2 linked regions of the Youhaiella tibetensis genome follow. The protein of the gene in region 2 interacts with the protein of the main gene of each other region in a pairwise test. Links are inferred from orthologs where the notes say so. Each region holds a gene or a part of one and is shown on either strand. Other genes may lie near its edges. The genes, in order: FNA67_RS01540 and FNA67_RS05705.

Region 1 (16,868 bases), 880 kb from region 2 along the record:
GCGCGCGGCGGCGTTCGAGGCGGAGGCGCAGGCTTTGGCCGGGCAGCCGTTCAATCTCGGTTCGCCAAAGCAGCTCGGCGATATCCTGTTCGGCGTCATGGGGCTGCCCGGCGGCACCAAGACCAAGACCGGGCAATGGGCGACGGGCGCCGATGTGCTGGACGAATTGGCGCTGCAAGGGGTGCCGCTGGCCAAGGCGGTGCTCGAATGGCGCCAGCTCACCAAGCTCATGGGCACCTATACGGATGCCCTGCCCAGCTACATCAACGAGCGCACGGGGCGCGTGCATACGAGCTACAGCCAGGCCTCGGTGCTGACGGGGCGGCTTTCCTCGAACGATCCGAACCTGCAGAACATTCCGGTGCGCACTGAGGATGGCCGCAAGATCCGTACGGCGTTCGTGGCGAGCCCCGGTAAAATCCTGATCTCGGCGGATTACAGCCAGATCGAACTGCGCGTGCTGGCCCATATCGCCGATATCCAGGCGCTCAAGGACGCGTTCGAGGAAGGGCTCGACATTCACGCGATGACGGCTTCCGAAATGTTCGGGGTGCCGGTGGAGGGCATGCCGTCCGAAGTGCGGCGGCGGGCCAAGGCCATCAATTTCGGCATCATCTACGGCATTTCGGCCTTCGGGCTTTCCAACCAGCTCGGCATCGGGCGGGCGGAAGCGGGCGACTATATCGAGACCTATTTCAAGCGCTTCCCGGGCATTCGCGACTACATGGACGAGATGCGCCGGCGGGTTAAGGCGGACGGGTTCGTGGAAACCATTTTCGGGCGCAAGGTGCAGTTCCCCAACGCCAATTCCAAGCACCCCGCCGAACGCGCGTTCGTGGAACGCGCCTCGATCAACGCCCCCATCCAGGGCTCGGCCGCCGACATCATCCGCCGCGCAATGGTCAAGATGGAGCCGGCGCTGAAAAAGGCCGGCATCGAAGCCGACATGCTGCTGCAGGTCCACGACGAACTGATTTTCGAGGTCGACAAGGGCACCGAGGACAAGGCGATGCCGGTGATCGCGGGGATCATGGAGAGCTCAGCGGAACCGGCCGTGAGGCTGACGGTACCGCTGAAGGTGGATGCACACGCGGCGCATAATTGGGATGAGGCGCATTAGGGCGAGAGCTTAATGGAGATAATCCTGACCTATCAAGGGAGAGTGCCTGGGCAAAAACGTACGTCGGGCAATCTCGACGCGATTTGGCGTATGAGAGAGGCATTTCATAGGCAGCTTGAAAAGCTGTGGGGCAAGGCTCCCTTCACTATCCTGAAGGACTGGGAAGACAGTGATTTTGCGGCCGGGGCGCCAGATTTTCGCCGGGCCCGTGCGGGATGCACGTTCATCCCGTTCTACGGACGGCATATTGGGATCTGCGTTAGTCTCGAGATCCAGTTGCTTACAGGGTTTCCGGCGCAGAAATCCGTCCTTGTTGCTGGTGATATTGATAACCGAATCAAACGCATCACAGATGCATTGAGGGTACCGAACGTCGATGAGACTCGTGATGAGGTGTCGGGGCAGCGATGGTATAGCTTGCTCGAGGACGACAATGCTGTTTTGTCTTTAACGGCGTCTACGGGCACCTATTTGGCTTCCGATGATCCTACCGAAGCATTCGTTTTTATTCGAGTGCGTCCCATACCTGTTGCCCTCACAGCCGACAATCTAGAGATGGCGCTGTAGAAGCGAGGCTACCGCCAATCCACCCGCGGCTTGTCCAGCCATTGCAGATCTTCCACCGGCTCGCCTGCAATCCGCCTCAGCAGCAATTTTCCCATCTGTTCGCCGGCAAGGGCGGTGTCTTCGTAGATGGCGTCTACCTTCGGGCGGACCAGGGAGAAGATGCCGGAGGTCTGTTTGGCGACGACGTCGATGTCCTGGCCGATGGATTTGCCGGCGTCGGTGATGCCGGCCATGACAGCGAGGGCGGCGGCGTCGCCGGAGCAGACATAGCCGTCGGGGGCACCGGGCTGGTCGATGCGGGCGATGACGCGGGTGCGGATCTCTTCGGCAGTGTTGTCCAGCGTCAGGGCGTCGTCGATCTCGTGGTCGACGCCCCCTTCCCTGACGGCATCGAGGAAGCCGGCGCGCAGGTGGTTGCCGAAGGTGAACTTTGGCGGCGGCAGGATGATGGTGAGCTTGCGCCGGCCCTTGGAGACGAGGCGCCTGGCTGCCGCATAGGCGAAGGCGTAGTTGTCGTAATCGACGTAAGGGTGCGCCACGGGCAGTTCGGTGCGGCCGTGCGAGACGAAGGGAAAGTTCTGCTCGAGGCAGAGTTTTACCCGCGCGTCTTCCGGCTCGGTGCGCGAGAAGATGATGCCGTCGGCCATGCGGTTGCGCATGATGTGGCGGATCGGATCGAGCGGGCTGTCGCCGATGAAATTGGGCGTGATGACCAGGTGATAGGCGGTGCCGCGCAGCGCGGCGGTGAGGCCGTTGACCATGGACTGGCCGAAGCCGAGGATTTCATCGTGCGGATCGAGAATCAGGGAGACGACGTGGGTGCGTCCGGTCTTGAGGCGCAGGGCGGCGCGGTCGGGCAGGTAACCGATCTCGGCGGCAATCTTCTGGACGCGCTCGCGGGTTTCCTGGCTCAGTTCGGGGGCGTTGTTGAGGGCGCGGGAGATGGTGGTGATGGCCAGGCCCGTCATCTCGGCGATGGTGCGCAGGGTCGGCTTGCCCGAGGGCGGCACGCCACGCCTGGCGCGCTTGGGCTCGCGCTGTTCAGTATCGGACACCACATTCTCCATAGGCTTGCGGCCCCGAAGGGGTCTCGATCCGCCAGCGGGGTACAACACCAGAAGCCGCAATCGATTGCAAGGCGAGGTCCGGCGCGGCCGAATGCGCCTTTCGTCTAATGAGGAACCTCGCGCGAGCCGGTGCGTTCTGGCGGCAGGATCGGCAAGGGCCTGGAGTTGGTTGTTCCGCTTTTCCTGACTGAATTGGTAGAATTAAGCTCGCCTTATCGGGGCAAGGCGTTTATGTTCGCCATCCTCAGGTCGCGCGATTTCATCAAAAGTCTGATTGCGTTGCGGCCTTGAACTTGCCAAAGTGGCATCCGATATCAACGCGACCAACGGACGGAGGCGAACATGAAATTGTTGTCAGTTCAGCATCACGGCCTTCGTCGCGTAGCCAAACTCCAAGCCCGAACCCGAATTACGGTAGCGGGCGCCGTATCGTGGTGTAGCCGATCCAAACGAATGTGACCTCTCGTCACTAGATCGTCTTCCAAATCCGATACTGGCACCACGTCCCTCAAGCGGCGTGAGTGGAGTTTATTATGCAGCAGCCAAAGTTTTCCAAGTCCACGGCCCAGCGGCCGATCGTCATCGAAGTTTCCGGGGAGCCCCTGGGCGTCGTCGTGCCTGAAGCCGAGGGCTTTAAGTTCCTCGCCGTCAAGTTCCCGGTGTTCGGCATTGACGGGCATACGTTCGAAACGGTCGAGGCCGCCCGCATCGCGGCCAGCGAAATCGCCGGAAAGACCGGCGATTTCGGCGACGATTCGCTTTGAAGCTTACTGATTGAGAGCCTGGCGCCAGCGCCAGGCGTAGCGAGTCATGTCCGGATCTGCATCCAGAACCCCGTCCTCGGCCACGTGCCCGGCCTCCATGCGCGCCAGCATGGCGGCGCCGATGGCCGTGCCCGTAGCGCTGCCGTGGCTCGGCACCACCGGCCGGCACGCGGCCGATTCGAGCATGCGCAAATAAGTGTGGTTGGCGGCGAACGGCCCCTCGACCACGATATCCCCTTCCGCACCCGCCAGGGCCAGGCATTCGGCCGTCATCAGCGCCAGATAGAACGAGACGACGGTGAAGGCCGTCTCATCGTCCAGCCCCTCGCGCGGATGGGTCCAACTCGCCTGGCGCTGCGGGAACGGGCCCGAGCCCTCGACCACCGAGGGCAGCAGCATGATGGCGCCGTCGATGACCTTGCGGATGGTGAGGTCGGACGGGGTGGCTTCGCGCCCTTCGGTCAGGAGCGAGAACTCGCGTCCACCCATGAAGCGGGCCGAGGGCACCGGCTTGCCGAAGGCATCGATATTGGCCAGGCAATCGCGGTGTGGGTCGAGATGCATGAGGTCGCCGCCCGGCGCCGCCACGATGACCCAGGTGCCGGTCGAGACCACGGCAAAGGGCGGGGTGCGCGAGAGCAGGTGCGGCAGGAGCGAGGCGTTCGAATCATGAATGCCCGAATAGACCGGCATGCCCGGGCGCAGGCCCAGTTCCTCGGCCAGCGCCGGGTTGATCGGCCCGAGAGGGTCGGAGGCGGGCAGCACTTCGGGCATCTTGTCGAGCCAGCCCTGGCGCAGGACCAGGTCCGAATAGAGGTCGGTTTCGAAGTTCCAGAGGTCGGTGTGGCAGCCCAGCGAGGTGATCTCGGAAGCCGCTACGCCCGTGAGGCGGAAGCTCCAGTATTGCGGATAGGGCAGGATCCACTTGGTGCGCGCGAACGCCTCGGGGAACTTGCGCGATTGCCAGAAGAGCTGCTTGCCTAGGTTGAGCCCCCCCGGCAGGGGCGGGGTGAAGCTGGTGGAGAAGGGCGGGCGGACCTCGGCATAGTCTTCGTCGAACTCGTCGGGACCGGCGAATTCATAGTCGAGCACCGGCAGGGCCAGGTTGCCCTCCTCGTCGACCAGCGCCGCGCAGGCGCCATGGGTGGTGACGCTGAGCGCATCGAGCGGATGGAGCTTGTTGAGCTCGGCTATCGAGGCGGACAGGAACCGCCAGAGGCCATCTATGTCGAAATGTGGATACAGGCCGTCGTTTAGCACCGTGTTGGGCGCCTTGCGGACGGCGATTTCCGAGCGCGTCTCGAAATCGACCACCGCGAATTTGGCGTTGGTCTTGCCGATGTCGATGACGCCGATGAAACGCTTGCCGCTCACGCGCGGCTCCGCCTGAGCATGCCATAGACGATCGGCAGCGCGATCACGAGGATCAGCAGCGCGCCGATGAAGATGGACATGACGATGCCCGGCACGTTGAGCAGGCCCAGCCCGAACGTCACCAAGCCCATGATGAAGGCGGCGATAACCACGCCCAGGATCGAGCCCGATCCCCCCAATATGTTGACGCCGCCAAGCACGACCATCGTAATCACCTCAAGTTCCCAACCCTGCGCAATCGAGGGGCGCGTGGAGCCGAGACGGCTGGTCAGCAGCACCGAAGCGATGCCGCTCATCAGGCCCGTCAGGCAGAATAGCACGAACTTGATCCGTGCCACCCTCACGCCCGAAAACTGCGCCGCTACCGGATTGTTCCCGATGGCGAAGACTCGCCGACCGAAATTGGTCCGGTGCAGGAGGAAATAGTAGATCACCGCGCACACGAGGAACAGCACAAGCTCGAACGAGACCACCCACCAGACATAGCCCTGCCCGAAGAAGGCAAAGCTTTCCGGGTAGCCCTTGAAGGCCTGGTCGCCCAGGATGATGAAGGAAATCCCGCGGAAGAGGCTCATCGTGCCGATGGTGACGACGATGGAAGGAAGCTTGAGGGCGGTGACGAGAAAGCCGTTGAAAGCCCCGCAAACGAGGCCGGTGAGGATGCCGATGGCAACGAGCCCCGGAGTATCGACCCCGGCCTGAAGGGCCAGCCCCATGGTGGTGGAAGCCAGCGCGATGATGGCGGCGACCGAAAGATCGATCTCGCCCGAGATGATGAGGAGCGCCATGGCCAGGGCGATCAGCGCCTTCTCGGTGAAGTTGAAGGTGAGGTCCGAAAGGCTCCAGGCGTTTAGGAAATAGGGCGAGGCGAAGCTGTTGGCGAGGAAGATCGCCACCGCCACAACAATCAGCAGCGCTTCCCAGGAGAAGATGGCCGAGCGCAGGGGATTATCGAGGCGATCGGGGATGTGGCGGACGTTGCGGACTTCGTTCATTGGGCAACGCCTCCGATGGTGCCGGCGGGGGATGCGGCCTTTGCAAACTCAACCATGTCCCACCTCCTGGCTCTTCAGGATGATCCGCCCGTGCTTTCTCTCGCTGCGGGCATTGAAGATCACCGCCAGGATGATGGCGGCGCCAGAGATGGCCATCTGCCAGAAGGGCGAGATGTTGATGACCGGCAGGGCCGAGTTGATAACGCCCAGGAACAGGGCGCCCAGGGCGGCGCCCGCCACGGTGCCGATGCCGCCGGCGATCGAGACTCCGCCGATGACACAGGCGGCGATGATGTTGAGTTCGTAGCCGTTGGCGATCTCGACAGAGGCGATGACGTAGCGGGAGACCCAGAGGTACCCGCAGAGCCCGGCGATGGCGCCCGAAATGGCGAAGGCGATGAACTTGGTGCGGCCCACATCGATCCCGGCATAGACGGCGGCGGTGGGATTGATGCCGATGGCGTAGAAGGCCCGGCCGATATTGGTGCGGGTCATGAGCACCACAAAGACGACGATGATGACGAGGGCGAGCCAGGAGAGCAGCGGTTGGCCGATGATGAGATAACGCGTCAGCCCGATGAAATCGGGGCTCATCTGATCGGCGTTGACCCACTTGCCGCCCGAAACCAGGAAGGTCGTGCCGCGATAGATGGTGAGCGTGCCCAGGGTCACGACGATCGCCGGGATATTGAGCTTCCAGACGAGCAGCCCGTTGAAGGCACCCAGACCAAGCCCGATGAGGGCCGCGAGGATCATCAGCAATGGCACCGGGAAGGCCGGGAAGGCGGCGTTGATCATGGCGACGATCATGCCGGTGAGCGCCAGGTTGGCGGCCATCGAGAGATCGATCGAGCGCGTCAGGATTACCACCATCTGCCCCATGGCGAGGATCAGCAGGAGCGAGGTGTTGTTGAAGACGTCGAGCAGGTTGCCGAAGCTGGCATAGGACGGACGTCGGAAGGCGACAGCGACGATGAGGGCGACGATGGCGGCCAGCAGCCAGATTTCGCGATAGCGCAGGAGCGATTTCATGCCGCCTGCTCCGCTATGCCGGCGGCAGCGCGCACCAGCGTTTCGGCCGAAAGGCCGGTATTGTCGAACTCGGCCACCATTCGCCCCTCGCGCATGACGACGACACGGTCGGACATGCCCAGAATTTCGGGAAGTTCGGACGAGACCATGATTACCGCGAGCCCCTGGGCCACCAGTTCCCCCATGAATTCGTGCACGGCCGCTTTCGAGCCGATATCGATGCCCTTGGTCGGCTCATCGAGAATGATGACCTCGGGGCTGGTGGCCAGCCACTTGGCGATGACCACCTTCTGCTGGTTGCCGCCCGAGAGCGTGCCGACATCCTGGCTGAGCGAAGAGGCGCGCAGGTCGAGCCGTTCGGTATAGGTGCGCGCCAGCTTGAATTCCTCGGCGAGCCGCAGGACGCCGTTCCTCGAGGTGCGCCCGAGGGATGGCAGCGAGACGTTCTCGAAGATCGGCATGCCGATGACGACGCCCTGCTTGCCGCGTTCTTCGGGCACGTAGACTATGCCCTCGTCCACCGCCTCGGCGGGGGAGCGCGGCGAGACCGGCTTGCCGTTGAGCGCGATGGTACCGCGCGAGGGCCGGGTGATGCCGAAGAGCGCCTGCATGACCTCGCTGCGGCCGGCGCCGACGAGGCCGTAGAAACCGAGGATTTCGCCCTTTCGCAACTCGAACGAGATGGCGTCGAATTCGGTCGGGTGCGAGAGATCTGAAACCGTGAGCACAGGCTCGCCGATCGATACGGTCCTTTCAGGGAAGATCTGGTCGACGGAGCGGCCGACCATGAGCCTGACGATCTCGCCCTGGCTGGTCTCGCGGATGAGACCCTTGCCCACCATCTCGCCGTCACGGAAGACGGTATAGCGATCGGCGATGCGGTAGATCTCGTCGAACTTGTGCGAGATGAAGAGCACGGCCTTGCCGTCCTCGCGCAGGAGATCGATGAGGACGAAGAGGTCCTCGATTTCCTTCTGGCTCAAGGCGGCGGTCGGCTCGTCCATGATGACGATGCGGGCGTCGATGGACATGGCGCGTGCGACGCCCACCAGATGGCGGTTGGCGATGCCGAGATCCTTCAAGGGGGCGTATTCGTCGATATGGCCGGCGCCCATGTCGTCCAGGATTGCCCGCGCCTCCCGGCGCATCCTGCCCCAGTCGATAAGGCCCAGGCGGGTGCGCGGCACGTGGCCAAGGAAGATGTTCTCGGCAACGCTCATTTCCTCGAAGAGCACGGTCTCCTGATGGATGGCGGTGATGCCGTGCTCGAAGGCGGCATGGGCGGTGGGGAGCGTGACCGGCTTGCCGCCGATGGCGATCTCGCCGTCATCGGGCTGGTAGATGCCGGTGAGGATCTTGACCAGCGTGGATTTGCCGGCGCCGTTCTCCCCGATCAGGGCGGTGACCTGGCCGGGGACGAGTTCGAGCGAGACCCCGTTGAGCGCGCGCACGCCGGGGAAGCTTTTGGAGATGCCGGTCAAGGTCAGGGCGGGATTGGTCATGCGTCTGGTTGGCCTGGTGCTCTTGGCTCACCCCCACCCCCTGCCCTCCCCACAAGGGGAGGGAGCATCGAGAGATCGTGCCACCTGACTAGCGTCCACGCTGGAGCGAGCGAAAGGTGGGGGTCGGCCAAAGGCACCGGCGGGAGTGTCCTCCCGCCGGCCCGGGGTCACAAGGGATCAGTAGATCTTGGCGAATTCGTCGATGTTGCTCTTGTCGAACGTGAACGGAGGCGCCATGGCGGCCGAGTTCGTGTCATCGAGCGTGATCTCGCCCATGCGGCCGATCGAGAGCTTGGCGCCGGGCTCGGCCTTGTCGCCCTTAACGGCGAGGTCGTGGGCCAGGTAGATGGCCGAGTAGCCCAGGTCGATCGGGTTCCAGAGCGCCACGGCCTGCGAAGCGCCGTTGTCGATGAACTTCTTGAACTCGGACGGCAGGGCCAGGCCCGTGACGTTGATCTTGCCGATCAGGTTCTGGTCGGTCACCACCTGGGCGGCTGCCACGACGCCGACCGTGGTCGGGGCGATGATGGCCTTGAGGTTCGGGTAGCTCGCGATCAGGCCCTTGGCTTCGTCGGTGGACTTGGCCGAGTCGTCATCGCCATAGACGGTGGCGACGAGGTTGATCTTGGGGAACTTCTCCGGCAGCACCTTCTTGGCCGCTTCGATCCAGGCATTCTGGTTGGTCGCCGTCGAGGAAGCCGAGAGAATGGCGACGTCGCCGCCATCGGGCAGGTAGTCGGCGGCCAGCTTGATGATGGTTTCGCCGATGAGGTTGGTGTCGGACGGGTTGAGGTGGAGCTGGCGGCCTTCCGGAGCCACACCCGAGTCGAACGAGATCACGGTGATCCCGCGATCCATGGCCTTCTTGAGCACGGGCACCAGCGCGTCCGGATCGTTGGCCGAGATGGCGATGGCGTTGACCTGCTGGGCGATCAGCGAATTGATGACTTCGATCTGGGCTTCGGCCGTGGCCTTGGTCGGGCCGGTATAGATGACTTCGACGTCACCGAGTTCCTTGGCCGCCTCTTCGGCGCCCTTGTTGGCGGCATCGAAGAAGCCGTTGCCGAGCGACTTGACCACGAGGGCGATCTTGGTCTGCGCCATTGCGGGCGAGGCCAGCAGGATCGCTGCCAGGGCCGTGGTGATGCCCAGTTTCTTCAGAAAGCTCATTGATTCCTCCCATTGAGCCTTGGCGTTACGAGGCGACCCGCCGTTAGGCGGCCGGTGACGCCTCCTCGATAGTCTGACTACCAGTCTCAGCCACGATGAGGCCGACGCCCGCCGTTTCCAGCATCTGCCGGTCTTCGTCGCGGATGCCACGATCGGTGACGACCGTGGTAATCCGGTCGAGCCCACACAGGATGAGGCTCGATTTGCCGGAAAATTTCGAAGAGTCTGCCAGGATGATGAGTTCATCGGCCTGGCTGATGAGCTTGAGTTCGGCCTGAACGAGCAGCGGATCGGCTTCCATCAGCCCATGCGCTCCCAGGCCCTGGCAGCCCATGAACATTTTTCGCGCATAGAAGTGGCGCGACACATCATTGTCGAAGGGCGAGAGAATGATGTTCTGCTCGCGATAGATGGTGCCCCCCTGCACCATCACCGAGTTCTTGGAGTGATGGAGCAGGTGCTCGGCAATGGGGAAGGAATTGGTGAAGACCTGCATGCGCCGGTTCACCAGGTAGTGCACCATCTGGAAGGTCGTGGTGCCGCCATTGATGATGATGGGCTCGCCATCCTTGCACAGGTCCACCGCCGCCTTGGCGATGGCGCGCTTGAGGCCGAGATTGATGCCCTCGTTGACCGAGAACGGCCGGCCCATGAGCCCGCCCTGGCGAGGCGGATTGACCGCTTCTGCGCCGCCGCGCACGCGCCGAAGCTTGCCCTGCACGTGCAGCGCCGCGATGTCGCGCCGGATCGTCGCCTCGGAGGTTCCCGTCATCTCGACGAGATCGCTCACCGTTGCGACGGACCGCGTCTGCACCGCGGCCAGGATCACCCTGTGGCGTTCGCTTTCGTGCAAGTTTCTTCTCCCTGGCTTGATTTGGTCACACCAATTTCGATCATTGTCAATCAACAAAAGCTCAGTTTCGATCATGTGTCAGCGGTGCTGACTGGTTTTGATCGTTTCTGATTGACAGCCTCCAGATGTTTATGGCTTGTGACGTAAAGAACAGACTTCCGGGGAGGAGCTAATGTCCACGAACGCGCCCGCGCGCCTCGCCAACCTATGGGATGACGCCAGAGCTGCCGGCATGACCGAGCCGGAGCGACTGGTCTATCGCTCCAACATCCTGGGGTCGGACAAGCGCGTCACCAATTACGGCGGCGGCAATACCTCCTCCAAGATCATGGAGAAGGACCCGCTGACCGGCGAGCAGGTGGAAGTGCTCTGGGTCAAGGGCTCGGGCGGCGACAGTGCCTCGATCAAGCTCGATGGCTTCGCCACGCTCTACATGGACAAGCTCCGGGCCCTCAAGGGCCTCTATCGCGGCCTCGAGCACGAAGACGAGATGGTGGGCTACCTGCCGCACGCTACCTTCAACCTCAATCCGCGCGCCGCTTCCATCGACACGCCGCTGCACGCCTATGTGCCGCATCCCTTTGTCGATCACATGCACCCCGATGCCATCATCGCCATCGCCGCGAGCAAGGATTCGAGGGCGCTCACCCAGGAGATTTTCGGCGACGCCATCGGCTGGCTGCCCTGGAAGCGCCCGGGGTTCGAACTCGGGCTCTGGCTCGAAAAATTCTGCCTCGAACATCCCGAGGCCAAGGGCGTCATTCTTGAAAGCCACGGGCTCTTCACCTGGGGCGACACGCCCAAGGAGTGCTACGAGACCACGATCGCGGTCATCAACCAGGCCATCGAGTGGTTGGAGAAGAAGACCGAGGGCAAGGCCATTTTCGGCGGCGAAGCCGTCAAGTCGCTGCCCGCTGACGAGCGCCGCGCCGTCGCCGCCAAGATCATGCCCAAGATTCGCGGGCTGATCTCGGAAGACAGCCACAAGCTCGGTCATTTTGACGACAGCCCGGCTGTGCTCGAATTCGTCAACTCGAAGGATCTGCGCCCGCTCGCCGCGCTCGGCACATCCTGCCCCGACCACTTCCTGCGCACCAAGATCCGTCCCCTTGTGATCGAGTTCGATCCGGCCAATCCGGACGTCGATGCCGTCGTGGCGCGCCTCGGCGATGACGTCGCCGCCTATCGCGCCGACTACACCGCCTATTACGAGCGCTCGAGGCACGACAATTCCCCCGCCATCCGCGACCCCAATGCGGTGGTCTACCTGATGCCGGGCGTGGGCATGTTCACCTTTGCCAAGGACAAGGCCACGGCGCGCATTTCGGGCGAGTTCTACGTCAACGCCATCAACGTCATGCGCGGTTCCTCGACCGTCTCGACCTATCAGGGGCTCGACGAACAGGAAGCCTTCGACATCGAGTACTGGCTGCTCGAGGAAGCCAAGCTCCAGCGCATGCCCAAGCCGAAATCGCTGGCCGGACAGGTTGCCCTCATCACCGGCGGCGCCGGCGGCATCGGCAAGGCCACCGCCTATCGCCTGATGAACGAGGGCGCCTGCGTCGTCATCGCCGACATCGACGATGCTGCGCTTGCCGCAGCCACCGAGGAACTGGGCAAGAAGTTCGGCAAGGATTTCGTCCGGCCGGTCAAGTTCGACGTGACGCGCGAGGAGGAGGTCCTCAAGGGCTTCGCCAACGCCGTGGTCGAATTCGGCGGTCTCGATATCCTCGTCTCCAACGCGGGGCTGGCTTCGTCCGCTCCCATCGAGGAGACGTCGCTGGCGCTCTGGAACCGGAACATGGACATCCTCGCCACCGGCTATTTCCTGGTGTCGCGCGAGGCGTTCAAGCTGTTCCGGGCGCAGAAGATCGGCGGCAACGTCGTCTTCGTCGCCTCCAAGAACGGCCTTGCCGCCTCGCCCAACGCCGCAGCCTATTGCACCGCCAAGGCCGCCGAGATCCACCTCGCCCGCTGCCTCGCCCTCGAAGGGGCCGAAGCCCAGATACGCGTCAACGTGGTCAACCCCGATGCGGTCCTGCGCGGCTCCAAGATCTGGGCCGGCGAATGGCTCGAACAGCGCGCTTCGACTTACAAGACCGACAAGGATGGTCTTGAGGAAATGTACCGCCAGCGCTCCATGCTCAAGCGCTCGGTCTTCCCCGAAGACATCGCCGAGGCCATCTACTTCCTGGCCTCGGACATGTCGGCGAAGTCGACCGGCAACATCATCAATGTCGACGCCGGCAACGCGCAGTCGTTTACGCGGTAACGTATCGGGTGGGGCGGTCACCCCACCCTCAATCCCTCCCCACAAGGGGGAGGGAGGCCCCGAGGAGAGATCGCGCCAGCAGGTCTCCCTCCTCTCTGATGGGGAGGGAACAAGGTGGGGTGGGGCCACATGCAAAACACGGGGGAGAACATGACCGACCAACTCATCGACCAGTCGGTGGTCGACGCCGAGAATGCCCGCCGCGAGATCGATCTTCGCCGCGACTATGACTCGCTGGGCGAGCGCCTCGACCGGCGGGGAATTTCGATCGATACGATCAAGGACAAGGTGGCGGCCTTCCACGTGGCCGTTCCGTCCTGGGGCGTGGGCACGGGCGGCACGCGGTTCGCGCGCTTTCCGGGCAAGGGCGAGCCGCGCGACATCTTCGACAAGCTCGAGGACTGCGCCGTCATCAACCAGCTGACCCGCGCCACCCCCAATGTCTCGCTGCATATTCCGTGGGACAAGGCCGACCCCAATCGCCTCAAGCAAAGCGCAGCCCGTTTCGGCCTCGGCTTCGACGCCATGAATTCGAACACGTTTTCGGACGCCAAGGGCCAGCCGCTTTCCTACAAGTTCGGCTCGCTCTCGCACACCGATGCGGCGACCCGTCAGCAGGCCATCGACCATAACCTGGAATGCATCGAGATCGGCAAGGTGCTGGGCTCGAAGGCCCTCACCGTCTGGATCGGCGACGGCTCGAACTTCCCCGGCCAGGCTGACTTCACGCGCCAGTTCGAGCGCTATCTCGAGGCGATGAAGGTGATCTATGCCGACCTCCCCGAGGATTGGCGGCTCTTCACCGAGCACAAGATGTACGAGCCGGCATTCTATTCCACCGTCGTCCAGGACTGGGGAACGAACTATATCATCGCGACGGAACTGGGGGATAAGGCCTTCTGCCTTGTCGACCTCGGGCATCATGCGCCCAACGTCAATATCGAGATGATCGTGGCGCGGCTGATCCAGTTCGGAAAGCTCGGCGGGTTCCACTTCAACGATTCCAAGTATGGCGACGACGACCTCGACGCCGGCTCCATCGATCCCTACCGGCTGTTCCTGGTCTTTAACGAACTGGTCTCGGCCGAGGAGCGCCGCGCCAAGGGCTTCAATCCCGCTCACATGCTTGACCAGAGCCACAACGTGACCGACCCGATCGAAAGCCTCATCCTCTCGGCGGCCGAAGTGCAGCGGAACTACGCCAATGCACTGCTGGTCGACCGCAAGGCGCTGGCCGGCTTCCAGGATGCCAATGACGCGCTGGCGGCGACGCAGACGCTCAAGACGGCGTTCCGGACGGATGTGGAGCCGATCCTGGCCATGGCGCGGCTCGAGAAGAACGGCGCCGTCGATCCGATCGCGACGTATCGGGCGGCGGGGTATCGGGCGCGGGTGGCTGAGATCCGGCCGGAAGTGGCGCCGGGATCGAGCGGGATTGTTTGAGGCAGAACCGCCCGCTCGGTGCGCCGTTGCGCGGCGACCTCTCCCCGAGGGGGCGAGGTGGTGGGTGCGAAGCGCGTTCGGGGCTCGAATACTGAGCGCGGAGTTGGCGGCACGGTGGGTTCCCTGCGCTGGCGGATCTGTCCGAGTATCGGGCCGCGTCGGAGCAAGGGGATAAGTTCAGAAAGCAAACGCCCCGGACTTTCGTCCGGGGCGCTGTCATATTCGCTGTTCGCAGAACTCAGTAGCGGTACTGGTCCGACTTGAACGGGCCATCCACCTGGACGCCGATGTAATCGGCCTGGTTCTTGGAAAGCTTGGTGAGCTTGGCGCCGAGCTTGGCCAGGTGCAGTTCGGCGACCTTTTCGTCCAGGTGCTTGGGCAGCACGTGCACCTTCTTTTCCAGGTTCTGCCCGTTCGTCCACAGTTCGATCTGGGCCAGGGTCTGGTTGGAGAAGGAGGCGCTCATCACGAAGCTGGGGTGGCCGGTGGCGTTGCCGAGGTTGACCAGGCGGCCTTCCGAAAGCAGCACGATGCGGTTGCCCGAGGGCAGTTCCACAAGGTCGACCTGCGGCTTGACGTTGGTCCACTTGAAGTTGCGCAGCGCCTCGACCTGGATCTCGTTGTCGAAGTGGCCGATGTTGCAGACGATGGCCATGTCCTTCATCTTGCGCACGTCGTCGACGGTAACGATGTCCTTGTTGCCGGTCGCGGTGACGACGATGTCGGCGCGGTGCGCGGCATCGGCCAGGGTTACCACCTCGTAGCCGTCCATGGCGGCCTGGAGTGCGCAGATCGGATCGACTTCGGTGACGAGCACGCGGGCGCCGGCGCCGCGCAGCGAAAGCGCCGAGCCCTTGCCCACATCGCCATAGCCGCAGACGATGGCGACCTTGCCAGCCAGCATCACGTCGGTGCCGCGACGGATGGCGTCGACCAGCGATTCACGCGTGCCGTACTTGTTGTCGAACTTGGACTTGGTGACCGAGTCGTTGACGTTGATGGCGGGGAAGGGCAGCTCGCCCTTTTCCTGGAGCTGGTAGAGGCGCATCACGCCCGTGGTGGTCTCCTCGGAGACGCCCTTGATGGCGGCACGGATGCGCGAATAGAAGGTCGGGTCCTTGGCCAGGCGCTTCTTGATGGTGGCGAAGAAGATTTCCTCTTCCTCGTTGCCCGGCTTGTCCAGGATCGAAGGATCCTTTTCGGCCTTGGCGCCGGTGAGGACGAGCATGGTGGCGTCGCCGCCGTCGTCCAGGATCATGTTGGGCGTCTCGCCCTTGCCGTCCCAATCCATCATGCGGTCGGTGAAGTCCCAGTATTCCTGGAGGCTTTCACCCTTGTGGGCGAAGACCGGGATGCCGGCGGCGGCGATGGCGGCGGCGGCGTGGTCCTGGGTCGAGAAGATGTTGCACGACACCCAGCGGACCTGGGCGCCGAGCGCCACCAGCGTCTCGATGAGCACGGCGGTCTGGATGGTCATGTGGAGCGAGCCGGCAATGCGCGCGCCCTTGAGCGGCTGGCCGGCGGCGAACTCCTCGCGGATGGCCATCAGGCCGGGCATTTCGATCTCGGCCATGCCGATTTCCTTGCGGCCGAAATCGGCCAGGGAAATGTCTTTGACCGAATAGTCCGTGAACGCGCTCATGGGAACTCCGCTTGTGGCAATGTTTGTCGGCCTTATACGCGGCGGGGGCGTCACGATCAACAGGGGATATAAAGAAAGCTTTATATCCTGCAGCAGGAGCGGCCGCGCGGCAGGAGCCGGGCGGTTGCGATTGGTCGGGCGGGCCCCGAGGCGGAATCCGCCTCGATGGGGATACAATAGATGAGACGCATTCCGCCTCGGGGCGCCGGGATTTTGAGGACCTGGCGATCGAATGCCCCGTTCCGGCCGGCTTGATCGTCGAGCCCCGGATTCGAGCAGCGTCCCATGGACCCATGCAGGGGAAGCGACGCCCCCGCACGCCCGGCTGTCCCCACCGCCGCTGGTCGCTCTGCAGTCCGCCCGGTGCGGTGGGGATTTCCGGATTCTCTCACGGGTGGGAAATGCGGGGATAAGTCTTCCGGCTCCCCGCCGGACGAGGCGATGGCGCTGATCATGGCGCCAGCCTGGCCTCGGCTCCCTTCGCGCGCCGACGTGGGACTAGCGATAGATGACGCGGCGGCGGCGGAAGGGGAGGGTCAGGAGGGAGACAAGCGCGGAGACGAGGGTGTAGCCGAGGAGGAAGCCGAAGCCGGCATAGAGGAAGCCTTCGGCGGTGACGGGGACGGCCGGCTTGAAGTTCTCGAGAGTGCGCCTGCCGATCTCGGTGTCGAGATATTCGGGCAGGAGCCGCAGGCGTTCGAGCGCGTCGGCGCCCTCGACCTGGGCGAGCACGGTCCGCAGGTCGGCGTAGCGCAGGAAGGTGCGCTCCATGCTCACGCCTCGGTCCTTGAGGAAGCCGTCGGGCGAGGCGACGTAGCGATCGAGGGCCTGCTGGCGGGTGAGACCGCCGGCCAGGGCGGCGGTATCGAATTCCTCGGTGACGACCTTGAGCTCGTCGACCGCCCCACCCAGGCGCTGGGTATATTGCTGGGCGTATTCGGGGAACTGGCTCAGGGCCACGCCCAGGCAGAGACCACCGAGAAGGCTCAGGGAGCGCCGCAAGGCTCAGCCCTCCCGCAGGCGCGGCGGCCCGCCGGCGCGGGCGACGATGGCATCGATGAAAGCCG
Region 2 (13,110 bases):
CAATTGGCTCTACCTCTATCCGCAGATTGTGGTATCTGCGGCTAACGTCAGCGGCTATCCGATCAACGGCCTGAACTCGCAGTTCTTCGCCTACGGCATCAAGAAGGCCGCCAACTAACGCGTCAACAGCCGGACGGAAGGAAAGCCCTATTCTCAGCTACACCCTCCGTCGGCTTGTTATCCTGGCACTGTCGCTGCTCATCGCAGCGGCGGTGCTCTTCGTCCTTCTCCGCCTCCTGCCGGGTGACCCGGCCAATGCCTTGCTCTCGGTCGGCGCATCGCCTGCCCAGATCGAGGCGGCGCGCCAGGAGGTCGGCTCCAACCTGCCGCTCGCCCAGCAGTTCGCCCATTTCGTCTCGAGCCTCGCCCGCTTCGACCTCGGCACGTCCTTCGTCAGCAAGACCCCCGTGCTCGCCGAAATCGGCAACCGCCTCTCGGTCACCATTCCCCTCACGCTGATGAGCTTCGTGCTGGCGCTGATCATCGCCGTTCCGCTCGGCATCATCTCCGCCGTCAAATCCGACAAGTGGTATGGCGGGGTCATCTCGATCGTCTCCCAGCTCGGCATCGCCATTCCGGTCTTCTGGGTGGGCATCCTGCTCGTCACCATCTTCGCGGTGAACCTCAAGCTCTTCCCGTCGTCCGGCTTCCCCCTCAAGGGCTGGAGCAATTTCGGCGCGGCGCTTTATTCGCTGCTGCTGCCCACCCTCACCATTGCGCTCGTCATGTCTGCCTCCTTGCTGCGCTACGTCCGCTCGGCCGCCCAGGACGTGCTCGGGAGCGACTATCTGCGCACCGCCCGGGCGCTCGGCGCCAGCTTCCCCGAGGCGCTGGTGCGCCACGGCATCCGCAACGGCTCGGTTCCGGTCATTTCCATCCTCGGCATCGAGCTGGCGACCGCCTTCCTCGGCGCCGTCGTGGTCGAAAAGGTCTTCGCGCTGCCCGGCCTGGGCTCGATGCTCCTGCTCGCCATCCAGCAGCGCGACTACCCCAACGTCCAGGGCGTCCTCTTCATCTCGACGCTTCTCGTCCTGCTCGTCGGCTTCTTTGCGGACCTCCTCCAGCGCATCATCGATCCGCGCCTGCGCGACAATCGGGCGAGGCCGGCATGACCACGTTCGAAGAAACCGCCGCGCTGCCGCCGGCCAAGGTCCGCACGCGCCGCTCCTTTACCCTCTGGCTTGGCCTGTTCCTCGTCGGCATCCACGTCGTCATGGCGCTGCTGACGCTCGTCTGGACGCCCTACGACCCGGGCAGCATGACCGGCGGGCGCCTCGCGCCACCCTCCTGGGAGCACTGGGCGGGCACCGACCGTCTCGGTCGCGACTTCTTCACCCAGATCATGATCGGCTCGCGCATTGCGCTGCAGGTCGGCATCGGTGCGGTGGCCATCGGTGCGGTGATCGGCGTCACCCTGGGCATGCTCGCCGCCTTTGCCACGCGTTTCCTCGACGACGCGTTGGCCGCCGCCCTCGACATCCTCATCGCGTTCCCGACCTTGCTGCTCGCCATGCTGATCGTGGCGCTGGGCGACAGCGCCAGCCTCGGCTCGGCTATCCTGGCGCTCGGCATCGCCATCTCGGCCATCGTGGCGCGCCTCACCCGCATTCTCGCCAAGCGTGTGCTCCAGCAGGACTACATCATCGCCTCGCGCACCTCGGGAACGTCCTGGCCCGGCATCGTCAGGCGGCACGTCCTGCCCAACATCTGGCCGACGCTTTCGGTCAACTTCGCGCTCCAGTTCGGTCTCGCCGTGATTGCCGAAGCCTCGCTTTCCTATCTCGGTCTCGGTGCCCCGCCGCCCAATGCCTCGTGGGGCCGTCTGCTCCAGGAAGCGCAGGGCACGGTCTACACCGCCCCCATCGGCGCCATCGCGCCCGGTATTGCGCTGGTCACCCTCGTCATCGGCGTGAACCTTCTCGCCGACGGCCTGCGCGACATCGGCGACCCAACCCGCAAGAGGTCGCGATGAGCCCCTTGCTCGATATCCGCAGTCTGACGCTCACCACCGGCGGTCGCCCGCTGGTGTCCGATCTCTCCTTCGCCATCGAGCCCGGCGCCCGCCTTGGCCTCATCGGCGAATCCGGTTCCGGCAAATCCCTCTCGGCCATGGCCGCCATGGGTCTGCTGCCGCGCAACATCGTGCCCTCCGGATCGATTCAACTGGACGGGCAACAGGTCATCGGCGCCCACGAGCGCGTGCTCAACCGCCTGCGCGGCCAGGCCGCCGCCGTGGTATTCCAGGAGCCGCTGACCGCGCTCGACCCGCTGCTCAAGATCGGCCGCCAGGTCGCCGAGCCGCTCCAGCGCCGCTGGACGCGCGAGGGGCGGCGCCTCGAGGGCAGGGACCTCCAGCGCGAGGTCATCGGCCTTCTCGAAGAGGTCTCCCTCCCCACCCCCGAGCGCATCGCCGCTTCCTATCCGCACGAAATCTCGGGCGGCCAGCGCCAGCGCGTTGCCATCGCCATGGCGCTCGCCTGCCGGCCCAAGCTGCTCATTGCCGACGAGCCGACCACCGCCCTCGACGTCACCACCCAGGCCGAGGTCCTCAAGCTCCTTGACAGGCTCGTGCGCGACAACGGCATGGCGCTGCTCTTCATCAGCCATGACCTGCCGGTCGTGGCCCAGATCGTTCAGGACGTGGTGGTGCTGCGCAAGGGCGTCGCCGTCGAGGCCGGGCCCGTGGCCGAAGTCTTCGCCCGCCCGTCCGATCCCTATACCCGCTCGCTGGTCGACGCCGCGCAGGCCTTCGACAAGGCGCTGGAGGGCGTAAAATGACCCTCGTTTCCGTCGAGAACGTGAGCTTCGGCTATGGCCGCGACCGCCTCGTGCTCAACGATGTCTCGCTCACGATCAGGCCGGGCGTCAGCATCGGCCTCGTCGGTGAGAGCGGCTCGGGCAAGACCACCCTCCTGCGACTGCTCCTTGGGCTCGGCAAGCCCTCCTCTGGCCGCATCCAGTTCGGCGACCAGACGCTCGAGGCGGGCAACGCCGCCTTCATGCGCAGCTACCGGCGCAATGTGCAGGCCGTGTTCCAGGATCCGTATTCCTCGCTCGACCCGCGCCAGACGGTGCAGGGCATCGTCTCCGAGCCGCTGCAATCGCTGCGCATTCCCGGTGACCACCGCCAGATGGTGGTGGCGGCGCTCCAGTCCGTGGGACTGGAGGGCGACGTCCTCGGGCGTTACCCGCATGAATTCTCTGGCGGTCAGCGCCAGCGCATCGCCATAGCGCGTGCCATCGTCGCCCGCCCCCAGCTCGTCCTCGCCGACGAAGCCGTGAGCGCCCTCGATCTCTCCACCAAGGTCCGCATCGTCGACCTCTTCAAGGAGCTCGCCGCGCAGGTGACATTGCTCTTCGTCTCCCACGACCTGGGGGTGGTCGCGGCGCTGTGCGAGGAGATCGTGATTTTGGAGCGCGGACGCATTGTCGAAAGCGGCAGAACGCACGAGATACTGAAAAGCCCGCAGCATCCCTATACGCGAGCCTTGCTGGCCAGCGTGCCGCGGATGCCGGAGCTGACGACTTAGCCCGCCCCACCATGCGACTTTCCCGGCTGGACCGCGGCCTGTCGCTCGAGTTTGACGGTGCGGAGAGTGAAACGAGGACCACTGAAATGACCGACTATCTCACCCAACTGGACGCGTGGAAGGCTCATCGGCTTGAACGGCTCAAGGCAGCCGACGGTTGGCTCAACGTCATCGGCCGGTATTGGCTCGAGAACGGCACCGTGAGCGTCGGTTCGGCCCACGACAACGACCTCGTCCTCTCGGCCGGGCCGGCCCATGTCGGCACCGTCACGCAGGATGCCGAAGGCGTCACCTTCACTCCGGCCGAAGGCATCGAGGGGCACGAGAACGGTCCGGTCCGCCTCAAGCTCGACAAGCATCACCCGCCGCGCTTCCATGCCGGCTCGCTCCTGCTCGAAGTCACCACCCTCAACGGCCAGCACGCCCTGCGCGTCCGCGACAGCGCTTCGACCGCCCCGGCCGACTTTCCGGGCATCCCCTATTATCCGGCCGATCCGAGCTGGCGCATCGTCGCTGATTGGCAACTGCTCGATACGCCCATCACCATGACTGTCGACACGGTTCTCGGCATCCCGACCGAGGTCACCGTCACCCACAAGGCCGTTTTCCAGCACGATGGCCAGACCTACGAGATCATTGCCACCCACGGTTCGGCCAAGTCGCCGCAATTCGTCATCAAGGACCCGACTTCGCGGACCGACACCTATCCTGCCTCGCGCTTCCTCTTCGGCGAGGACGTGACCGACAGCTCGATCGTTCTCGACTTCAACAAGGCCATCAATCCGCCTTGCGCCTTCACCGAGCACGCCGTCTGCCCGCTGCCGCCTCCGGAGAACGTGCTGCCTTTCGCCATCACGGCGGGCGAGAAGCGCATCGCCAACAGCCACTGAGCGCCCGGACAGGCCGGCTTGACCGTGAGGCGGGCATAACGAATTATGCCCGCTATTGCGGGGAAGTCATTTGATCAAGGTGTATTGGGCACGCCGGCTCGGCGCGATGCTTGTGTTGGGAGCCGTCTCTGTGACGGCTGCTTTGGCTTTCGAGCCGACCGACCCGGAATACTGGCGCACGCCCGAGTTTCAGGCGCAGATCGGGCTCGACTACATCTACGCGCAGGACGCCTATGCCCTGGGCCTTGATGGCACCGGCGTCAATATTGGCCTGCTCGATACCGGCATCGACATGTCGCACCCCGAATTCGCGGGGCGCAGCTTCTCGGGTTGGGCGCTCGACGGAGTGCTCTGGAGCCGTGATGGCAACGGCCACGGCACCATGGTCGCCTCGGTGCTGGCGGCAAACCGCGATGGCGTCGGCATGCATGGCGTCGCGCCCGGCGCCCGTTTGCTGGTGGCCTCCGATCTCAACAGTCGCGGCGAGTTTGACGAGCAGGCGTTAGTCGGCGGCGTCAACTGGCTGATCGACCAGGATACCGACTTCATTCTCTACGAACTCGGCCACACCGGCTTTCCTGTGGTGGATTACACGCTCGCCGATGCTCACGATACGCTTGGCATGCCATTGCTCGATGCCTTCCATCGTGCCACCGACGCCGGCATCGTCATAATTGTCCCCACCCACAACCAGTTCTTCGATGACCCGAGTCTCGAGGCCGGGCTGCCCTCGCTCTTTCCCGAACTCGAGGACAACTGGCTTGCCGTCTCGGGCTACTATTACGGCAACAAGTGCGGCGTGGCGAAATACTACTGCCTGACCGCGCCGGCTGAGGATATTCGGGTCGCCGCTGCGGGTGGCGGCTATGAGAACGTCTGGGGCACGTCCTTTGCCGGCCCCCATGTCGCGGGCGTGGCGGCGCTGGTCAAGCAGCGCTATCCCTACCTTACCGCCAACCAGATCAAGCAGGTCCTGCTTGGCACCGCCTGGGACGAGAACGGCGACGGCGTCGATGACCAATTCGGCTACGGCTTGCTGCAGGCATGGGCCGCAGTGCGCGGGCCGGGCAAGTTCGACTGGGGCGATTTCCACGTCGTCCAGCCTTCGGGCGTCAGCTCCTGGTACAACGCCATTTCCGGCGCCGGCGGCCTGATCAAATCGGGTGAGGGCGCCCTGATCCTGCGTGCCGACAACACCTATACCGGCCCCACGCGCGTTGATGGCGGCGACCTCGTGATCGAGGGATCGATCGCCTCCAATGCCTTCGCCGATCCCGGCGGCGTCCTGACGGGCGACGGCACCATCGATGGCGCAGTGGAGAACCGCGGCACGCTCATGCCCGGCTGGGGTGCAGACGGCGGAACCCTCACCATTTCGGGCAACTACGATCAATACGCGGATGCCTCGCTCCTGGTCTATGTCGGCGGTCGCTTCGGCGTCAGCCACGCCGCCATCCACGGAGCTGCTTCGCTCGACGGCACGGTGGAGGCGCGCGTGCTCGCAGGTGGCTACCAGGGCGACGCCGAGCATGAAATCCTGCGCGCCGACCTCGGGCTCACGGGCCAGTTCGAGGGCGTCACCGACGACATGGCTTTCCTCGATACGCAACTGCGGTACGACCCCGACGCCGTCTATCTCGGCGTGCGGCGCAACGGCGTCACCTTCACCAGCTTCGCCGGCAGTGCCAACGGGGCAGGGGCCGCCGGCGCCATCGAGGCGCTGGGCGTAGGCAACAGCCTCTTCGATGCCGCCGTAACGCTCTCGACTGCCGACGCTGGCGCCGCCTTCGAGCAATTGTCCGGCCAGAAGCAGGCTTCCACCGCGACTGCATTGGCCGATGCGGGAAGCCTCGTCGGCTCGATGGCCAACGATCGCCTGCGCTCGGCCTTCGGTTCGGCGGGCGCGGTCGAGGTTCCCATCATGTCCTATGCCGATGGCGGGACGCCGCTGATGGTCTCGATGGATTACCAGGGACCCGCCTTCTGGACGAGTTCGCAGGCGGCGTGGGGAAGCGGCGATGCCATGAGCCGGTTCAGCGCCGGCCAGCTCGTTGGCGTCGATGCCCCGTTCGGTGACTGGCGGCTCGGCGCGCTGGCTGGGGTCGGCCTCACCTCGACCAGTTCGAGCACCGCCAGCCTCAAGGGCACCGACTACCATTTCGGTGTCTATGGCGGCACCAGTTGGGGCAGCCTCGCGCTGCGCAGCGGCGCCTCCTTCTCCCATCATGAGCTTGAGACCAGCCGCAGCGTCACGGCAGGGGGCCTCGATCAGACCCTCACCAGCAGCTACGGCGGCAACACCGCCCAGGCCTTCGCCGAACTCGGCTACGGCATTGAAGCGGGCGACCTGCATTTCGAGCCCTTTGCCGGGCTCGCCTATATGAACGTCTGGACCGATGGCTTTGCCGAAACCGGCGGTTCCGCCGCACTTTCGGGCAGCGGCACCACGCTCTCGGCGTTGTTCACCACCATCGGCCTCAACGCCCACACGCGTATCGTCATCGGCGAAACCGAGGCGGTGGTGCGCGGCTCCGCCGGCTGGCGCCATGCCTTTGGCGACGCGCCGGTCTCCACCCAGGCATTTTCCGGCAGCGGCTCTTTCGCCGTCACCGGATCGGAGATCGACCGCGACGTCGCGCTCCTCGAAGCGGGCGTCGACTTCCCGATCAGCGCCAGCGCCACCGTCGGACTGACCTACGGGGGGCAGCTATCCGCCAAGTCTCACAGCCATGGCTTCAAGGCGGAACTGCGCGTTGATTTCTAGATGAGATAGTTTGCATATCAAACTATCTCATGATACATCCGTTGCATGACCTCCCCCAGACATCGCTTTGGCATTGCCTTCATGCAACTCGCCCGCCAATGGCGCCGCGCCGTCGATGCGCGCCTCGCCGAAGCGGGGTTGACCGACGCCACCTGGTCGCCGCTCGTGCACCTGGACCACCGGCCCGACGGCGTGGTCCAGAAGGATCTGGCGCACCTGGTCGGCATCGACGATTCCAGCCTGGTCCGGCTCGTTGACCTTCTCGAACAGCGCCAGCTCATCGAGCGCAGGGTCGACGAGCAGGACCGGCGCGCCAAGCGCATCGTCCTGACCGATATCGGCAGGACCGCCGTGCGCGACATCCGCAAGACCCTTCACGCCGCCGAAGCGGAAATGCTGGCCGGCCTCGGTGACGAAGAGATTGCCGCCATGCTCGACGCCTTCGCCCGGATCATGGCCAACGCCCAAGAGGCGCGACCGTGAGCATTCTGGAAAGAGCCGAGGCGCTCGGCTTCGATCTGCCGCGCCTGCGCTACGGCCTGCGCACCGCCCTTGCCGCGTTCCTTGCCCTCCTCGCCGCCTGGGCACTGGGCCTCGAACACCCGCAATGGGCCGCGATGACGGTCTGGGCCGCGTCCCAGCCTGTGCGCGGCATGCTGGTCGAAAAGAGCCTCTTCCGCGCCGCCGGGACGGCTGTCGGCGTAGCCGCGGGACTGCTGCTCATGCTGGCCTCGGACGGGCAGACGGCGATCCTCGTCGTCGGCCTCGCCCTTTGGGTGGGCCTCTGCGCCGGAGCCGGCAACGTGCTGCGCGGCTTCATGTCCTACGGCACGATCCTTGCCGGATTTTCGGCTGCGATGGTGACGCTCCTGAGCACCGCGCACCACGATTCCATCCTCCTGCTCGGCTACGACCGCCTGATGACGGTTCTCGTCGGCGTCTTCGTCGCCCTGCTCGTCGGGCTCATCTTCACGCCCGCTTCGGCCGGAGACTACGAGACCTCGGCCAGCCGGCTCACCGGCCGCCTTCTCGATGAGATGGCCCGCCCGCCAGCCGAACGCAGCCTCGGCGAACAGAAGGCCATTCTCTCGGAGGCCGCCCTCATCGAGGAAGCGCTCGATCCGCATGCCGCCGGCTCGCTCAATGCCCGCCGGGCGGCGCATGCGGTCCGTGCGCTGGTCCTGGCGCTGGTATCCGGCCTCCTCTGGTTGCGGGGGCCGGAGGCCCAGAGGATTGATGGGGAGGCACGTGGCCGGCTCGGGGAGGGCGCTGCGCTGGACGCGGCCCGTTATCCCGAAGTTGCAGCGGTCCTCCAGGCCATCGGCATCGCCGTCGATGGCCTGGGCAACCGTCCGGTTGCCGAACCGCACATGCGTCCTCCAGTGGTTCTGCACCGCGACTGGCGCGGTGCCCGCGCCGCCGCCATCAGGGCTAGCGCCACGATGCTGGCCATCGGCCTCGTCTGGGTCCTGACCGGCTGGGAGGCGGTGCCCTATGTCCTCCTGGGCACCTCGGTGATGATCACGATCTTTTCCACCTTCGATGACCCTGCCGGCATCCTCAAGGCGGTCTTCGCCGGCCAGGTCTTCGGCGCCATCGCGGCGCTGGCCTGCCGCTGGCTGCTCTGGCCGCTGGCAGACAGCGAACTGACCATGCTGCTGATGATGGCCCCGTTCATCGTCTCGGGCGCATTCGTGCTGTCGAACCGGCGCACCATGCCTGCCGCCCCCGACTATGCCATGGTCTTCCTGCTGCTCTCCCAACCGGTGCTGCCGCTCTCGGGTAGCTTCGGCCAGTCGGTTTCCACCGCGCTCGCCGTGGTCGCCGGTCCGCTGATCGCGCTGGCGGCTTTCAGGCTCATCTACCCGATCGATCCGGCCCGTCGCCTCCAGGCGCTCATCGCCGCCATGGTGCGCGAACTCGAGGAAATGGCGCGCGGCGACGCCCAAATCCGCGGCGATCGCTGGCGCATGCGCCTCAACCACCGCCTCCTCAGGCTCGTGCGCTGGGTCGAAAAGACCCGCAAGGGCGATATCCCCGCCTTCGAAGGCAGCTTCGCCGTTCTCGCGCTCGGCAGCGCCATAGCGCGCCTGCGCGATCTGCAATCGCAGTCCGATCTGGATCCGGGCGCCAGCCGGGCCGCGCGCGTCGCATTGGCCCGGAGCGCCACGGTGGGCGTCGCGCCCGACCGAGCCGCCCGATCGCTCGAACGCGCGGCCGCGCGCCTGGGCGCCACGGGCGACGCCGAACTCATTGCCAATGCCGCCCGGCAGGTCGCGTCCAACGCCTCGTTCTTCCGGCTGGCGGGCGCCGCCGCCTGATCCTCTTGCGCCAGGCCGCAATCGGAACCACCTAATGGGCATGTTCAGATTGGATATCGACCATGGCTAACGAAGAACGTGTCGTCTGCGTGCATTGTGGTGCCGTCAACCGCGTACCCGCCGGGAGTAATGCCGATGCGGCAAAATGCGGCCGCTGCGGCGAGCCGCTGTTCGAAGGCAAGCCTGCCGATGTTGCCGCCGCGATGGTTGACCGCCAGATGACCAAGGGCACCCTGCCGGTGGTGGTTGACGTGTGGGCGCCCTGGTGCGGACCCTGCCGCATGATGGCCCCCGAATTCGAGAAAGCCGCCCAGGTCGGCGAACCGGGGATGCGCTTCCTCAAGCTCAATTCCGACGAGCATCAGGAAATGGCGGCCCGGTTCGGCATCCGCGGCATCCCCACCATGCTGTTGTTGCGCGATGGCAAGGAAGTCGCGCGCGTCTCGGGCGCCATGACCTCCAACCAGATTCTGGGCTGGCTGGCCCAGAACCGCTAGCGGGCCAGCATCTCCGGCAGCGGCGAGGGCGCCCACGCGGCGCCCTTTTTCATGACCCTCTGGCGTCTCGCCCGGATCGGGCTTAGCGTCGATTCAACAACTGAGCCTTCGACGAGGACGATCCATGACGATCCGCAATCTCGCCGGAACCTTGCGGCCTGCATCCGTGGCCGTGATCGGCGCCTCCATTCGCGAAGGTTCGGTGGGCCGGGTGGTCATCGAAAACGCGCTCGCGGGCGGCTTCTCGGGTGATGTCTATCCGGTCAATCCGAAATACCAGGAGATCGCCGGCCAGCGTTGCTACGCGCGCGTCGCCGACCTGCCAAAGCCGCCCGACCTCGCAGTGATCGCCACGCCCGCCGCCACGGTTCCCGGTATCGTCGCCGAACTGGGTGAGTGCGGCGTTCCTGTAGCCGTCGTTCTGGCCGCCGGCTTCGATCAGGACGGGCTGCGCCAGAAGCTGCTCGATGCCGCGCGCCCGCGCATGGTCCGCATCATCGGCCCCAATACCATCGGCTTGCTGGCGCCGCAGGTGCGGCTCAATGCCAGTTTCGTCCACATCTCGCCCGAACCCGGCCGGCTCGGCCTCATCTCGCAGTCGGGCGCCATGGTCTCGTCGATCATCGATTGGGCCGTGGCTGAAAATATCGGCTTCTCCCAGATCTTCTCTCTCGGCGACATGTCCGATGTCGACGCTGCCGATTGCCTCAATCTCCTCGCCGAAGACGCCCGTACTGCCGCCATCCTTCTCTATCTCGAATCCATCCCCGCGCCGCGCAAGTTCATGTCCGCCGCGCGTGCGGCGGCGCGGCTCAAGCCGGTCATCGCCGTCAAGCCGGGACGCCACGCCCAGGCGGCGGCCGCTGCCCGCACCCATACTGGCGCGCTCTCCGGTTCCGACCGCGTGGTCGAGGCTGCCCTGCGCCGGGCCGGTATCATCCGCGTCAACGACCTCGAGGACCTGTTCTCCGCCGCCGAGATCACTGCGCGCTTCCACCCGCTTCGCCGTGGCCGCACTGCCATCGTCACCAATGGCGGCGGGGCGGGCGTGCTGGCCGTCGATCACCTTATCGATCGCGATTGCGAACTGGCCGAGCACCAGCCCGAAACGCGCGCCGCGCTCGACGCCGTGCTGCCGCCGACCTGGTCTCACGCCAACCCGGTGGACATCATCGGCGATGCGCCGCCCGAGCGCTACGCCTCGGCGGTCTCGGTCGTCGCCAGGGATTCCGGCGTCGATGCGCTGCTGGTCATGAACTGCCCCACCGGGCTCTCGTCTTCGAGCGGCGCCGCCACGGCGGTGGCAGCCCTGGTCGAGGATGGTCTGGTCAATGGCAAGCCCGTGCTCGCCTGCTGGCTGGGCAAGGCCACCGCCGAGCCTGCCCGGGCATTGCTGCAGGCCTCCGGCATCGCCAGTGTCGATACACCCGAAGCGGCCGCCGAGGCGGTCGCTCTCCTCACGCGCTGGTCGGCCCTGCGGCAGCTGGTCGAGCGCGTTCCCGCCAACACCGTGCAGTTTCGCATCGACCGCCTGGCCGTCGCCCGCATCCTGCGCACCGTGGCCGACGAGGGGCGCTCGCTGCTGACCGAGACCGAGGCCAAGGCCGTCGTCGGCGGCTATGGCATCCCGGTGCCCGAAATCGCCGTGGCCGGCGATCCTGCCGAAGTCGAGGCTGCCGCCGCCAGGCTCCTCGTCGATCACCGCGCCGTGGTGGTGAAGCTGCTGTCGCGCGCCATCTCCCACAAGTCAGATGTCGGTGGCGTCGTCCTCGATATCCGCTCGGCCGCCGACGCCGGGGCCGCCGCCCGCGCCATCCGCGCCCGGCTCGAGAAGCTCGGCACCCAGCATCAGATCGATGGCTTTTCAGTCCAGCCGATGATCCGCCGCCCCGGGGCCGAGGAACTGATCATCGGCCTCAATGTCGATCCCATCTTCGGTCCGACCGTGCTCTTCGGGGCGGGCGGGGTGGCGGTGGAAGTGCTCAAGGATACCGCCATCGGCCTCGTGCCGCTCGACGAAGTGCTGGCCGGCGACCTCATCGACCAGACGCGCATCAGCCGGCTGCTCGCCGGCTACCGCGACGTGCTCCCCGCCAACCGCTTGGCCATCGAGCAGGCCCTGATCGGCCTCTCGCAACTGGCCATCGATTTTCCCTGCGTGGTGGGTGCCGACATCAACCCGCTGCTCGCCGACAATGACGGGGTCATTGCCCTCGATGCGCGGGTCGAGATCGATCCGGCGCGCATCGACGAAAAGGGCCCGAGCAAGTGCCTCGCCATCCGTCCCTATCCCTCCGGCTGGGAAATGCGTGCCAAGGTCGGGGAGCGTTCCTTCCTCATCCGGCCGATGCGGCCGGTCGATATCGATCTCTACCCCGCCTTCACCGAGCGGATGGACCCGGAGGACATGCGCCTGCGCTTCCTCATGCCCACCCACCAGATCCCCCACGACATGCTGATCAACTTCACCCAGCTCGACTACGATCGCGAGATCGCCTTCGTCGCGCTGGAGGAGCCGGGCGGGGCAATGGCGGCGGTCGTGCGCTACTCGGCCGACCCCGATCACGAGCGCGCCGAATTCGGCATCATCGTGCGCAGCGACCTCAAGGGCCTGGGGTTGGGCAAGATCCTGCTCGGGCGCCTCATCGCCTACGCGCGGGTGGAGGGCATCAAGCGGCTCGATGGCCTTATCCTGCGCGAAAATTCCGGCATGCTGCACCTCGCCACCCGGTTCGGCTTCAAGCCCGATCATGAGCCCCCCGAGTCCTCCCTTGTGCGCACCAGTCTCGACCTGACGCTCGATCACGAACCGGTCGCCTGACGGCGCCCTTGTGGAAAACCTGTTGAAAACCCTCCGGCTTTCCGCTTGAGTGGCGAGGGGACAGGCTCTTACTCGGAGGCGGCGTTGAGTAACCTGGACGTCCCGGCGCGCAACACCAGGGCCTTGCTGCTGGTGGAAGACGAGCCGTTGATTGCGGCTGGCATCGCCGAGTTGCTCGGAGAGCACGGCTACGAATTCGTACAGTCGGCCTATACCTACGCGGAAGCCGAGGAGGCGGTAGGGAGCGGGCGGTTCGATGGCGCCATCCTCGATGTCATGCTCGCCAC

What was found.
Region 1: the proteins of FNA67_RS05705 (region 2) and FNA67_RS01540 interact in binary tests that used the Escherichia coli proteins (3 or more experiments, as listed by UniProt). The link is inferred for Youhaiella tibetensis from one-to-one orthologs.

The regions. Positions count from the first base shown.
Region 1 is NZ_CP041690.1:285,509-302,376, reverse strand. Bases 8,540-11,279 are described here. They hold FNA67_RS01540 (DeoR/GlpR family DNA-binding transcription regulator), read right to left. Parts: upstream 10,445-11,279; coding sequence 9,635-10,444; downstream 8,540-9,634. Other genes in these bases: FNA67_RS01535 (bifunctional rhamnulose-1-phosphate aldolase/short-chain dehydrogenase), read left to right, coding at 10,617-11,279; rhaS (rhamnose ABC transporter substrate-binding protein), read right to left, coding at 8,599-9,591. Also shown: polA (DNA polymerase I), read left to right, coding at 1-1,120; FNA67_RS01580 (hypothetical protein), read left to right, coding at 1,133-1,687; FNA67_RS01575 (LacI family transcriptional regulator), read right to left, coding at 1,696-2,754; FNA67_RS01570 (hypothetical protein), read left to right, coding at 3,288-3,518; FNA67_RS01565 (FGGY-family carbohydrate kinase), read right to left, coding at 3,522-4,892; FNA67_RS01560 (ABC transporter permease), read right to left, coding at 4,889-5,887; FNA67_RS01555 (ABC transporter permease), read right to left, coding at 5,936-6,919; FNA67_RS01550 (sugar ABC transporter ATP-binding protein), read right to left, coding at 6,916-8,421; more of FNA67_RS01535, read left to right, coding at 11,280-12,716; rhaI (L-rhamnose catabolism isomerase), read left to right, coding at 12,867-14,159; ahcY (adenosylhomocysteinase), read right to left, coding at 14,398-15,801; FNA67_RS01520 (DUF2937 family protein), read right to left, coding at 16,300-16,803; FNA67_RS01515 (GrpB family protein), read right to left, coding at 16,807-16,868. UniProt on the Escherichia coli protein: Represses ulaG and the ulaABCDEF operon. Two ulaR binding sites have been identified in each promoter.
Region 2 is NZ_CP041690.1:1,156,299-1,169,408, forward strand. What follows is about bases 9,805-13,023. They hold FNA67_RS05705 (bifunctional acetate--CoA ligase family protein/GNAT family N-acetyltransferase), read left to right. Parts: upstream 9,805-10,126; coding sequence 10,127-12,823; downstream 12,824-13,023. Other genes in these bases: trxC (thioredoxin TrxC), read left to right, coding at 9,805-10,002; FNA67_RS05710 (response regulator), read left to right, coding at 12,908-13,023. Outside these bases: FNA67_RS05655 (ABC transporter substrate-binding protein), read left to right, coding at 1-118; FNA67_RS05660 (ABC transporter permease), read left to right, coding at 150-1,112; FNA67_RS05665 (ABC transporter permease), read left to right, coding at 1,109-1,972; FNA67_RS05670 (ATP-binding cassette domain-containing protein), read left to right, coding at 1,969-2,778; FNA67_RS05675 (ATP-binding cassette domain-containing protein), read left to right, coding at 2,775-3,530; FNA67_RS05680 (DUF1684 domain-containing protein), read left to right, coding at 3,617-4,420; FNA67_RS05685 (autotransporter serine protease), read left to right, coding at 4,551-7,184; FNA67_RS05690 (MarR family winged helix-turn-helix transcriptional regulator), read left to right, coding at 7,230-7,667; FNA67_RS05695 (FUSC family protein), read left to right, coding at 7,664-9,505; more of trxC, read left to right, coding at 9,568-9,804; more of FNA67_RS05710, read left to right, coding at 13,024-13,110. UniProt on the Escherichia coli protein: Catalyzes the acetyl-CoA-dependent acetylation of lysine residues of a large number of target proteins. Acetylates RNase R in exponential phase cells and RNase II.